4 regions of the Rouxiella sp. Mn2063 genome follow, and region 4 is predicted to be linked to each of the others. Evidence: predicted binding sites of a transcription regulator. Region 4 holds the regulator's gene; each other region holds the start of a gene.

Region 1 (3,174 bases), on a different contig from region 4:
ATCACCGAATCTAACGGTTCTTCTTCTATGGCTTCTGTCTGTGGTGCTTCTCTGGCACTGATGGATGCAGGCGTACCGGTGAAAGCTGCAGTTGCGGGTATCGCAATGGGCTTGGTTAAAGAAGGCGAAAGCTTTATCGTTCTGTCTGACATTCTGGGTGACGAAGATCACTTGGGCGATATGGACTTTAAAGTGGCCGGTAGCCGCGACGGTATTACCGCGCTGCAAATGGACATCAAAATCGAAGGCATCACCCGCGAAATCATGCAGGTTGCTCTGAACCAAGCTAAGGGTGCTCGTCTGCATATCTTGGGCGTAATGGAACAGGCTATCGGTACTGCGCGCAGTGATATCTCTCAATTCGCACCACGTATTCATACCATCAAGATCAATGCTGATAAGATTAAAGACGTTATCGGTAAAGGTGGTTCTGTTATTCGTGCGTTGACTGAAGAAACCGGTACTACCATCGAAATTGAAGATGACGGTACAGTGAAAATCGCAGCAACCGACGGTGAGAAAGCGAAACATGCTATTCGCCGTATCGAAGAAATTACTGCGGAAATCGAAGTTGGTCGTATCTACCAAGGTAAAGTGACCCGTATCGTAGACTTTGGCGCATTCGTGGCCATTGGTGGCGGTAAAGAAGGTCTGGTGCACATTTCTCAAATCGCTGACAAGCGCGTTGAGAAAGTCACTGATTATCTGCAGATGGGTCAAGAAGTTCCAGTTAAAGTCCTGGAAGTTGACCGTCAGGGTCGTGTGCGTTTGAGCATCAAAGAAGCTACCGCACCAACCCAAGATGCCGAAGAGCCAGCAGCAGAATAATAATTTCTGTAACTTGTAGTTTACAGCCCCTGTCATTAGGCAGGGTGCTGTTCGTATCGCGAGTATAGGATATACTTGTGTATAGCAAGCGGGTGTCAGGACGATAACCCAATGTTTGTCTCTGGGAGTTGAAATGAAGCCTTTCTTGCGCTGTTGTTATATTGCGACAACACTTTTGTTGGCAGGATGCAGCAACCATGATTGGCGTAAAGACGAGGTCTTGGCAATTCCGCTGCAACCTACTTTGCAGCAGGAAGTGATCTTGGCGCGTATGGAACAGATACTTGCCAGTCGATCATTAACAGATGATGAGAGAGCACAGCTATTATATGAGCGCGGTGTGCTGTATGATAGTCTCGGGCTAAGAGCACTAGCGCGAAATGATTTTTCACAAGCGCTGTCTATTCGTCCTGATATGCCAGAAGTTTTTAACTACCTGGGTATTTACCTAACGCAGGCAGGCAATTTTGATGCTGCCTATGAAGCGTTTGATTCTGTACTAGAGCTTGATCCAACTTACAACTACGCGCGTTTAAACCGAGGTATCGCTCTGTATTATGGCGGCCGATACTCATTAGCGCAGGATGATCTGCAGGCGTTTTATCGAGACGATCCAAATGATCCCTTCCGTTCGTTATGGCTTTATCTTGTGGAGCGAGAAATCAATCCTAAGAATGCCGAAGTAGCGCTCCAGCAGCGTTATGACAAAGCGACCAGAGGGCAATGGGGATGGAATATCGTCGAATTCTACTTGGGCAAAATCAGCGAATCTACGTTGATGGAACGCCTCAAGGCGGAAGCTACGGATAACACTTCGCTCGCTGAGCATCTCAGTGAAACTGACTTCTATTTAGGTAAGCATTACCTAAGTCTGGGGGACAAGAACAGCGCTTCTGCACTGTTCAAACTGACGGTAGCTAACAACGTTCACAACTTTGTTGAGCACCGCTATGCATTGTTGGAATTGGCGCTTTTGGGCCACGAGCAAGATGACCTATCAGAATCGGACCAGCAATAGCTGACGAAACCAATCAGCCTGATTAACTGTGGTGCTATGCCATTTTTAATCGCCTTAACGGGCGAGGGTTGCTTTGTTCGTTTTATAATCTAATTTGAGCCGGTTCACACTTTTCAATGAAAATGACTGAAAATTTTCTCGACGAGTTATGTAGACTGGCTGCCATTATTAATGAGGCACGTGTACATGACTACTGAGTTTGAAACCTCTTTTGCTGACCTGGGGCTGTCCGCTCCTATCATTTCCGCCCTGACTGATTTGGGCTACGAAAAACCATCACCGATCCAAGCTGAATGTATTCCGCACCTGTTAAATGGTCGCGATGTTCTGGGCATGGCGCAGACCGGTAGTGGTAAAACTGCAGCATTCTCGCTGCCACTGTTGCACAACATTGATGCTTCCCTGAAAGCACCACAAATTCTTGTTTTGGCTCCGACCCGCGAACTGGCGGTTCAGGTTGCTGAAGCAATGACCGATTTCTCTAAACACATGCATGGCGTGAATGTGGTTGCTCTGTACGGCGGCCAGCGTTATGACGTCCAACTGCGCGCATTGCGTCAGGGACCACAAGTTGTTGTAGGTACTCCAGGCCGTCTGCTGGACCACCTGAAGCGCGGTACTTTGAACCTCTCTAACTTGAGCGGCCTGGTACTGGACGAAGCCGATGAAATGCTGCGTATGGGCTTCATCGAAGACGTTGAAACCATCATGGCGCAGATCCCGGCTGAACATCAGACCGCGCTGTTCTCTGCAACTATGCCAGAAGCGATTCGTCGTATTACACGTCGTTTCATGAAAGATCCACAGGAAGTTCGCATCCAGTCAAGCGTGACTAACCGTCCAGACATCAGCCAGAGCTACTGGTCTGTTTACGGCGCACGCAAAAACGAAGCACTGGTACGTTTCCTGGAAGCGGAAGATTTTGATGCAGCTATCATCTTCGTTCGTACCAAAAATGCCACGCTGGAAGTTGCCGAAACGCTTGAGCGTAGTGGTTACAGCAGCGCAGCACTGAATGGTGATATGAACCAGGCACTGCGTGAGCAGACTCTGGAACGTCTGAAAGATGGCCGTTTGGATATTCTGATTGCAACCGACGTAGCCGCTCGTGGTCTTGACGTTGAACGTATCAGCTTGGTTGTAAACTACGATATCCCAATGGATTCAGAGTCTTACGTCCACCGTATCGGTCGTACCGGTCGTGCGGGTCGTGCTGGCCGTGCTTTGCTGTTCGTTGAGAACCGCGAACGTCGCCTGCTGCGTAACATCGAACGCACCATGAAGCTGACCATTCCAGAAGTTGAATTGCCAAATGCAGAGATCTTGGG
Region 2 (3,174 bases), on a different contig from region 4:
TTAGGTATTGCTGTGCGTCAAAATAACGACGAGCTGCTTAATAAACTCAACGGCGCACTAGCCAAAGCGAAGCAGGATGGTACTTACCAGGCTCTGTATACCAAATGGTTTCCGAAGTAATCCGAACAAATGATTGAATTTCAACCTCTTGTAAGTGCCGCCGGGATGACCGTCGGCCTTGCCATTTGTGCCCTCATCGTCGGCCTTGTGCTGGCGATGTTGTTTGCTGCCTGGGAATCCTCTCCGTGGAAGCCTTTTAGCTGGATTGGTACGGCGTGGGTAACGTTACTACGTGGATTGCCAGAAATCCTGGTGGTGTTGTTTATCTATTTCGGTTCATCTCAGTTGCTATTAACGCTGTCTGATGGCTTTACGTTGAACTTTGGTCTGTTCCAACTGCCGGTAAAACTGCCCTTCGACAATGTCGAAATTAGTCCGTTTACCTGCGGTGTCATCGCCCTGTCGCTGCTGTATTCCGCTTATGCTTCGCAAACGTTGCGCGGTGCATTGAAAGCCGTGCCTTACGGCCAATGGGAATCTGGCTCTGCGCTAGGCATGCGCAAATCGGCGATCTTCTTTCGTTTGATCATGCCGCAAATGTGGCGTCATGCCCTGCCAGGTCTGGGCAACCAATGGTTGGTACTATTAAAAGATACCGCTCTGGTTTCACTCATTAGTGTCAATGATCTCATGCTGCAAACTAAAAGTATTGCCACCCGTACTCAGGAGCCGTTTACCTGGTATATCACTGCTGCGGCAATCTATCTGGTGATTACTTTAATTAGCCAACAGATCATCAAACGTATTGAGCTGCGTACCACTCGCTTTGAACGGAGTGCATCTTAATGTGGGGCTATTTACCTGAAGTCATTAAAGGTCTGCATACCAGTCTGACCTTAACGATAGCAGCACTGATTGTTGCGCTGGCGTTGGCATTAATTTTCACCGTAATACTGACGTTGAAAATCCCGGTGCTAAAACACATCGTGCGCGGCTATATCACGCTATTTACCGGTACCCCTTTGCTGGTGCAAATCTTCCTGCTCTATTACGGTCCGGGGCAATTTCCCTCTATCCATAATGTTCCGTGGTTATGGAACCTGCTATCACAGCCCTGGCTGTGTGCCATGTTAGCCTTGGCCCTCAATAGCGCAGCCTATACTACCCAGCTGTTCTTTGGGGCAATTAAAGCTATTCCGGCTGGGCAATGGCAATCTTGTGAAGCACTAGGGATGTCGAAAAAACAGTCGTTGCGTATTCTTCTGCCCTTTGCTTTCAAGCGCTCGCTGTCATCCTACTCAAATGAAGTGGTGCTGGTCTTTAAGAGCACTTCTCTGGCCTACACCATCACCTTGATGGATGTCATGGGACACAGCCAGATGGTTTATGGCAATACCTATGATGTGATGGTGTTTGGTGCCGCAGGCGTCGTTTATTTGTGCGTTAATGGCTTACTCACGCTATTAATGCGACTGATTGAACGCAAAGCGCTGGTATTTGAACGACGAGGTTAATCCTCCGCCTAAAACCGAAGTCGATATGGCTTCGGTTTTTTTTCACCTCATAAGCCTCGTCACCTGACCATTTCTTGCGTGACGTCTCACAAAAATGAAATTCATTACATCAATTTCATAAAAATAGTGACCAATATCACACAAAACGACATAAAAGCTGCCTATAGTAACTGGCCGTAACCTTATCAAGGATGTACAGATGCATACTCGATTTACTGAGGCATTTTCTAGCCTATCTTCCGAACTGCAATCTGCTCTTGAGCCGATACTCTGTCATGACAGCTTCCCTGCCATGTTCACTACCCAACAGGTTGCCACCATAAAGCTGGCAACAGGACTCGATGACAATGCGCTGGCTTTTGCTTTACTGCCACTCGCCGCCGCCTGTGCTTTAACCCCTGTTTCTCACTTTAATGTTGGCGCTATTGCCCGTGGTATTAGCGGCAATCTCTACTTTGGTGCCAATATGGAATTTAGCGGCGCCGCTATTCAGCAAACGATTCATGCCGAACAGTGCTCGGTTACTCATGCCTGGCAGCGTGGCGAGCAGCAGTTGGAATCGGTTACGGTTAATTACACCCCATGCGGTCATTGCCGGCAGTTTATGAATGAGCTTAATAGCGGGACAGGGCTAAAAATCCATCTGCCAAATCGCAACGTTGCGACACTAGCAGACTACCTGCCGGACTCTTTTGGTCCAAAAGATTTAAATATCAGCACATTGCTAATGGATAAGGTTGATCACGGCTATAAGATTCAGGCAAGTGATTTGCTCAGCCAACAGGCGTTGTCAGCTTGTAACCAAAGCCATGCACCTTATAGTCAGTCGCACAGTGGCATCGCGCTGGAAAGCGACAGTGGTGAGATTTATAGCGGACGTTATGCGGAAAATGCCGCATTCAACCCAAGTTTACCGCCGCTGCAGGCCGCCTTGGTGTTACTAAATCTTTCAGGTGACAACTGCTTAAAAATACGTCGGGCAGTATTAGTGGAACATCATGCGCCACAAATTAGCCAGCTTGCCGCAACCCGCGCGACGCTGGAAGCTTTAGGCTGCAAAGATCTGACTTTACAGACTATCGTAGCGACAGAATCCGGCGAAATATCGCCGCTCTGATAGTCATAGGTACCAGGAGCCAAACTCAATATCAACGAGAGCTGGCTCCCTATATTTGGTTAGCCCAAGAGTTATCCAGAGAATATTTTTGCACCAATGGCGTTCATTTATCTCAATCACGCATTTTTATTAGTTTATTTTGCTATTTTCCAGCCAAAAAATTGAGTCTTCACTTTCAACTCTGATAAAGTTTCATGCGCTAAATATATACCCACAACGCTGCAGCCCGAAGGATGACGGGTATATACCCTATAGACTTCGAGATGCAGCTAGGCGGCAATCGAGATAATCCCTAGGAGCTTAGATAACTAAGTGACTGGGGTTAGCGAGAGCAGCCAACAACGCTGCATTTCGAAGGATGACGGGTATTGATAGATTTAGAAACATACTACTAATAAATACCGAACCTGTTTCGTCTATCTTGGCATTGTACTTTTTAGAATAGTCTTACAAAAAAACCACCCTACATTTACGAGACCTTGAAGAGTAAAATCAATGGAACTTGAATACGAAAGTAAACGTCCGCTATATATCCCACATGCT
Region 3 (3,174 bases), 260 kb from region 4:
TCAATGCTAAATCTGCATCCGCAATACTCCACTCACCGAATAAATGGCTGCGATCTTCTAACAGAGTTAAGGCTGCATTGATCAGTTTATCTGCGGCTACCTGACCCTCAGCATTGAACGGCGGGCATTTTTTACCGCCAAAGACCACTTCTGTTGAACGCTGAGCGCGAATAGGCATCAAATCACTGCGCAACCAAGCCTGAACTTCTCTCGCTTTGGCACGTTTTTCCAGATTCGTTGGATACAGCGATGAGAAGATCGGCGCAGGGAATAACTCTTCAATATATTCGGTGATGGCGGATGATTCCGACAGCAGGAAGCTGCCGTTCATTAACGTTGGCACCCGACGAGTTAAAGAAATAGCGGAATAGTTTGCCTGTAGATTCTCATCCTGCCCCAGATCGACCGTTTTTATCTCAAAAGGAATACCTTTCTCCGTTAACGCGACAAAAACAGACATAACATAAGGACTGTAATACTGAGCATCGGAATAAAGCACCAGCGATGAATGGCTCATTGTGGCTCCTGGAAAGATAAAAATAGCGGAGAAAAAACATAACGTAGAAAGTAGAGTAAGTCATACGAGAATAAATGAAAATTTACCTTAAGTTATTCTGCCGGAGGCACTTTTTGTGTGCTTTATGACTTATACCCGTCATACTTCAAGTTGCAGGGTTGTTGGCTGCTCTCGGTCCCCCAGTCACTTAGTTATCTAAGCTCTTGGGAATTCCCTCAATTGCCGCCTACCTGCATCTCGAAGTCTATTGGGTATATAACCAGTGTTAAATATAGGCGTTTTGATAATACATATTATTTATTCTCGCCACGTTTAGCCGTTTCCTCCCCCCAAACGACGATATTGATAGATTGGTTGGGTTGTTCATGTTCAGGAAGAAAATGATGAAAAAATTGACGTTAGCCATCGCAATAATGGCGACTTTAGCCGTGCCGATCCAGGCCTTGGCTTCTACCACAGCGCAAATTAAATCTCGGTTTAATCAATTACGTACTGGCGATCGTACCTTGTGCCTGAGCGATATTTTTTATGGCAGCAATGTGGGTATAAAAGTCATCGAAAATGGCTTTGTGGTGCAAAAAAGTAAGGATGCCCTGCTATATAAAACGGTGATCATTTACCTGTTAGGCAATGATGTCACGGTGAATATAAAATCGCTGGTTGAAAGCAAATTTGAAAAAGAATCCATCCATAACGAATTTAAACAATCCTATGTCGAAGTGTCTGGCATGGATAATCCTGCACAAGCCGAGATGAAATCGCGTCTTATTAATAGCTATGAACAATCGTTAACGCAACAACAAGAACCGGTGCCTTACAGCGTCATCAGCCTGACGGAAAAAGGTTATAATATGAACGAAATAAACAAAGACAGTCAGGTCAACAGCAAGTGTTACATCACCCCAGCGAAGGCCGATGCTAAGTGATGTAAAGCCGCGTCACTTCATGTTCTAGGTAACAGCATTTAGTAACAGCGTTTAAAGTGACCGCCATCACATTTGTCGAGATAAAAACTCGCTTAACTAGCGCAATAATCTCCGTTAAGCGACGAGTCAATACAATGAAAATCGAGACAAAATCCTGCGTAGTTACCGGGAAAAAAGATGTGGCGGTCATCAACCAGCAAATCGATTATCAAGGACAAGGCACCTTGGTAAAAATCACCCGCGGGGGTATCTGCGGCTCTGATCTGCACTATTACGAACATGGCCAGGTGGGTGATTTTAAAGTCCGCGAGGCAATGATTCTGGGTCACGAAGTGGTTGGGGTGGTCGAGCAATCCGACACTCCTCGGCTCAAGCCGGGCCAAAAAGTCGCCCTGAACCCTAGCAAGCCGTGCAAAACCTGCAAATACTGCCTTTCTGGTGATGAAAATCAGTGCACCACCATGAAATTCTTCGGCAGTGCGATGTACTTCCCGCACATTAACGGCGCATTTACCGGCTATAAAATTGTTGATAGCGACCAATGTATTGCTTATGACAATCAGGTGAGCGATCAATTAATGGTGTTTGCCGAGCCGCTGGCAGTAGCAATTCACGCGGTCAATCAGGCCGGAGACATCAACGGCAAAAAGGTGTTTGTCTCGGGCGTGGGCCCCATTGGCAGCCTGATTGTTGCAGCAGCTAAAGCCAAAGGGGCGGCGGAAATTGTCTGCGCCGATTTAAGTGAGCGCTGTCTGTCGCTGGCGAAAAGTATGGGAGCCGACACAACCATTGATGCCGCCAACGGCGATTTTTCATCATATCAGGAGCAAAAGGGATATTTTGACGTCTCTTTTGATGCCTCCGGCCATCACACCTCAATTCGCCGCTGTCTGGAAGTGACCCGAGCACGCGGTACGTTGGTGCAAGTCGGTATGGGTGGCGCGGTGCCTGATTTCCCGATGATGATGCTTATTGCCAAAGAGATAAGCTGGGTGGGCAGCTTCCGCTTTACCGAAGAATTTGCCACCGCCGTTGAATGGTTGGCAAATAAAGTCATCGACCCAATGCCGCTGCTCTCCGCCGAATATCCACAAGACCAATTTACCACCGCGCTGGATTTCGCCTTGGATAAAAGTAAGGCCTCCAAGGTGCAGTTAGTGTTTTAAACGACGGTTCATAACAACCAGGCTATGTAGCACGCTACATAGCCTCTCTTCGTCCTCCCCTGTCATAATGATGTCCGTTTTTGACCTTCTTCGTTCTTCGTTTCAGGCGCAACATGGTTTTACCGTAAATCATTGAGGTCTGAAAATGACACATAGCGCCCTGTTAATTATTGATGTACAACGTTCATTCGAACAAAAGGACTTCTGGCAACCGGAAGTCTTACCGGATTTTCAGCATTCCCTTAGTCGATTAATTGATGGCTGCGCCATACGCAACATACCCTTGGTGGATATCTTCCATGTTAGCCAAGGGCCATTTGCTCTGGATTCCGGCTTTGTTGTGCCGATGGCGTTTCTGAGCCACCAGCCGCAGGCCACGTTTTATAAACACGTCCATAATTCATTAACTGAATCTGGACTAGACGCGTGGTTGCGAGAACAATCCATCACACATTTAATTATTAGTGGAATGCGCACCGAGCAGTGCTGTGAAACTACCGCTCGTGTAGCCTCCGATCTGGGGTATCGGGTAACCTTCGTTAGCGAAGCGACGTTGACCTTCCCG
Region 4 (3,174 bases):
TTTGCTGACCGGGTATTTTTCGCCAACTCGGGTGCCGAAGCTAATGAAGCTGCATTCAAGCTGGCGCGTTACTACGCATCTGCTCGCCATAGCCCTTACAAAAGCAAAATTATTGCCTTCCACAATGCTTTCCATGGCCGCACGTTGTTTACCGTTTCAGTCGGTGGACAGCCAAAATATTCGGACGGATTTGGCCCCAAGCCTGCTGATATCGTCCATGTACCTTTCAATGATCTGGCCGCGGTTAAAGCGGTTATCGACTCCCACACTTGTGCCATTGTCGTCGAACCGATTCAAGGTGAAGGCGGTGTAACGCCAGCTACCCAAGAATTTATGCAAGGTTTACGTGACCTGTGCGATGAGCATAACGCGCTGCTGGTATTTGATGAAGTGCAAAGCGGAATGGGGCGCAGCGGCAAACTGTTTAGCTATATGCATTATGGCGTCACGCCAGATATCCTCACGACGGCCAAAGCGTTGGGCGGTGGTTTCCCAGTGAGCGCGATGCTGACTAGCGAAGAGGTCGCCTCGGTAATGGCACCGGGCAAACACGGTACCACTTACGGTGGTAATCCGCTGGCTTGTGCGGTTGCCGAAGCGGCGCTGGATTTGATTAATACGCCAGAAGTATTGGCTGGCATTGATGAACGTCGTGATGCCTTCTTACAGGCGCTGACGGCTATCAATGACAAATATAAGGTCTTCCAGGAGTTTAGAGGTCAAGGCTTGCTGATCGGCGCTGAGTTGTCAGAAGCTTATAAAAACCGGGCTGGTGAGTTCCTTGCCGCCGCGGCTGAACAAGGCGTGATGGTCTTGGTGGCTGGCACAAATGTGATGCGCTTTGCCCCGTCATTAGTGATCGATTTTGATGATATTCGGGAAGGTATGGCGCGCTTTGAACAGGCGGTTGCTCAGGTTGTTGGCGTTTAATATCTGGCTTAAAAGAGTCCAATAAAAATGGCGCAGCAGAATTATCTGTTGCGCCATTTTTTCTTTAAGATTTTATTCAGGGTTAATAAATGCTGGCGGTGAATTAACGGGTGCCGTAAACGACAATTGTTTTACCGTGTGCGGAGATCAGGTTCTGATCTTCGAGCATTTTGAGGATACGTCCAACTGTCTCACGTGAGCAGCCGACGATCTGACCGATTTCCTGACGAGTGATTTTGATCTGCATACCATCTGGGTGGGTCATGGCATCGGGCTGTTTAGCCAGATTAAGCAGAGTTTGGGCAATACGGCCTGTCACATCAAGGAATGCAAGATTTCCTACTTTTTCAGAAGTCACTTGCAAACGGTTCGCCATCTGCGCGGAAAGGCGCATTAAAATATCCGGGTTCACTTGGATCAACTGGCGGAATTTCTTATAGGAAATTTCTGCCACTTCACAGGCAGTTTTTGCCCGTACCCAAGCGCTACGTTCCTGGCCTTCTTCGAAAAGACCAAGCTCGCCGATGAAATCTCCCTGATTCAGATAGGAGAGGATCATCTCTTTGCCTTCTTCATCCTTGATCAGCACGGCAACCGAACCTTTCACGATGTAGTAAAGCGTTTCGGCTTTTTCACCTTGGTGAATCAGCGTACTTTTAGATGGATATTTGTGTATATGACAATGAGACAGGAACCATTCGAGAGTAGGGTCTGTTTGTGGTTTGCCGAGAACCATTAGCTATTATCCTCTGTTATTACCGTCTGAGTTCCCTGTACGGCGTTTTTATAAATAAGCGCCATTTTAGCATATGAACAGATCAGCAATACTGCAAGCGACAGGCGGAGCGATATCCCTCAAAAAAGGGGTGTCACTATGAAAACCGGAGCCGGAAATTGCTGATAAGTTTCTGTCGCTTTGTTTGTAACACAGGATTGCCCTAGTGTCTCCTGTTGTCTCGCTTCAGCATGACGGCGATCTCCCTGCATTGCATTTTTAGGCTAAAAGGGTAGTCTGTCGGGGAATATTCGCTGGGAGAAAAAGAGATGCAGGCACGGGTAAAGTGGGTCGAAGGGTTGACGTTTTTAGGCGAATCCGCATCAGGTCATCAGGTATTGATGGACGGAAATGCGGGTGATAAAGCGCCAAGCCCAATGGAAATGTTGTTGATGTCCGCTGGTGGATGTAGCGCCATTGATGTGGTGTCTATTTTGCAAAAAGGTCGTAACGATGTGGTGGATTGCGAGGTGAAGCTGACCTCAGAACGTCGTGAAGAAGCGCCTCGTTTATTTACTCGCATCAACCTGCATTTTATTGTTACAGGCACTGGTTTGACCGATAAAGTGGTTGAACGTGCGGTCAGCCTGTCTGCGGAGAAGTACTGCTCGGTATCGCTGATGCTGGGTAAAGCCGCCACCATTACGCACAGCTTTGAAGTGATTAACCCGCAGGATGCGAATACCTCATTATAAGAGGTCGTCGTTTTGTCCGCTAAGTTGCTGGCAACGATGACGCACTAATTCTATAAAACGCCGCGCCGTTAAGGTTAGCGGCGTTTTTTGTGAGTAAATCAGGCTGTACTCGACTGTTGGAAGATGCGGGATTGGCAAGGGGCAGAACATACGTTGCATCAACGGCAGTCTGAACATGGCCGCGGTTCCCAACGTAAGATAATCAGCGCTAAGCACCAGTGTTAACCCAAATAACAGAGAGTTGCTATGCAATACCGTTTGCCCCGTTCGCGAGGGAATTGCCAGCAGCGATTGGCTAAGTTTTTGATAGTAGCCCATGTCATCGTCGGGCAGTAGCCAGCTCGCTTTAGCCAATTGCGCGATGTTGGTCGCGCGCTGCAACGGATGGTGTCGGCGTGCGATTACGCATATTGGCGTGATAAATAGTGATTCACTGGCTAGTCCCGTCAGTGGTACGTCAGGGCTGATAATATCTATCGCCATGTCCAGACGCCCTTCACGTAGTGCAGGCAAGAGCGTTAAAAGGTGCCCTTCCTCAACGCGTAATTTGGCCTGCGGGAATTGTTCACTAAACTGCTCAGTAAGTTGGGGAAGCAAGAGCATGCCCATCGACGAGGAAAAACCAACGCTGACCGATCCCGCTGACATAGCATCGATTTGCTGTACTTCATCTACCGCCCGTTGCAACTCTTCCAAAATAAACTGCATACGCTGCGCAAAAGCCTGGCCACTTGGCGTCAAGGTCATGCCGTGCGTACCACGAATAATAAGTTG

Evidence for each region. The regulator CRP, encoded in region 4, controls carbon source genes, mostly activating them, when cyclic AMP is high. The targets are predictions, from matches to a motif close to ATGTGANNNNNNTCACAT.
Region 1: the regulator CRP is predicted to act here: its motif matches at 1,939-1,956, upstream of yrbN (protein YrbN).
Region 2: the regulator CRP is predicted to act here: its motif matches at 1,639-1,656, upstream of cdd (cytidine deaminase).
Region 3: the regulator CRP is predicted to act here: its motif matches at 1,498-1,515, upstream of idnD (L-idonate 5-dehydrogenase).

The regions. Positions count from the first base shown of each region.
Region 1 covers NZ_JBMOUD010000007.1:34,024-37,197, reverse strand. Annotated here, with positions in the region: gene pnp (polyribonucleotide nucleotidyltransferase) at 1-828, shown strand, start outside; gene nlpI (lipoprotein NlpI) at 962-1,846, shown strand; gene yrbN (protein YrbN) at 1,963-2,043, shown strand; gene ACL9RG_RS12135 (DEAD/DEAH family ATP-dependent RNA helicase) at 2,033-3,174, shown strand, end outside.
Region 2 covers NZ_JBMOUD010000003.1:34,274-37,447, reverse strand. Annotated here, with positions in the region: gene artJ (arginine ABC transporter substrate-binding protein) at 1-120, shown strand, start outside; gene artQ (arginine ABC transporter permease ArtQ) at 130-846, shown strand; gene artM (arginine ABC transporter permease ArtM) at 846-1,514, shown strand; gene cdd (cytidine deaminase) at 1,714-2,631, shown strand; gene ACL9RG_RS05585 (NAD-dependent malic enzyme) at 3,127-3,174, shown strand, end outside.
Region 3 covers NZ_JBMOUD010000002.1:146,528-149,701, reverse strand. Annotated here, with positions in the region: gene yfcF (glutathione transferase) at 1-517, opposite strand, end outside; gene ACL9RG_RS04055 (hypothetical protein) at 898-1,443, shown strand; gene idnD (L-idonate 5-dehydrogenase) at 1,578-2,609, shown strand; gene ACL9RG_RS04045 (isochorismatase family protein) at 2,755-3,174, shown strand, end outside.
Region 4 covers NZ_JBMOUD010000002.1:403,884-407,057, forward strand. Annotated here, with positions in the region: gene argD (bifunctional acetylornithine/succinyldiaminopimelate transaminase) at 1-930, shown strand, start outside; gene crp (cAMP-activated global transcriptional regulator CRP) at 1,034-1,666, opposite strand; gene ACL9RG_RS05235 (OsmC family protein) at 1,975-2,400, shown strand; gene ACL9RG_RS05240 (LysR substrate-binding domain-containing protein) at 2,395-3,174, opposite strand, start outside.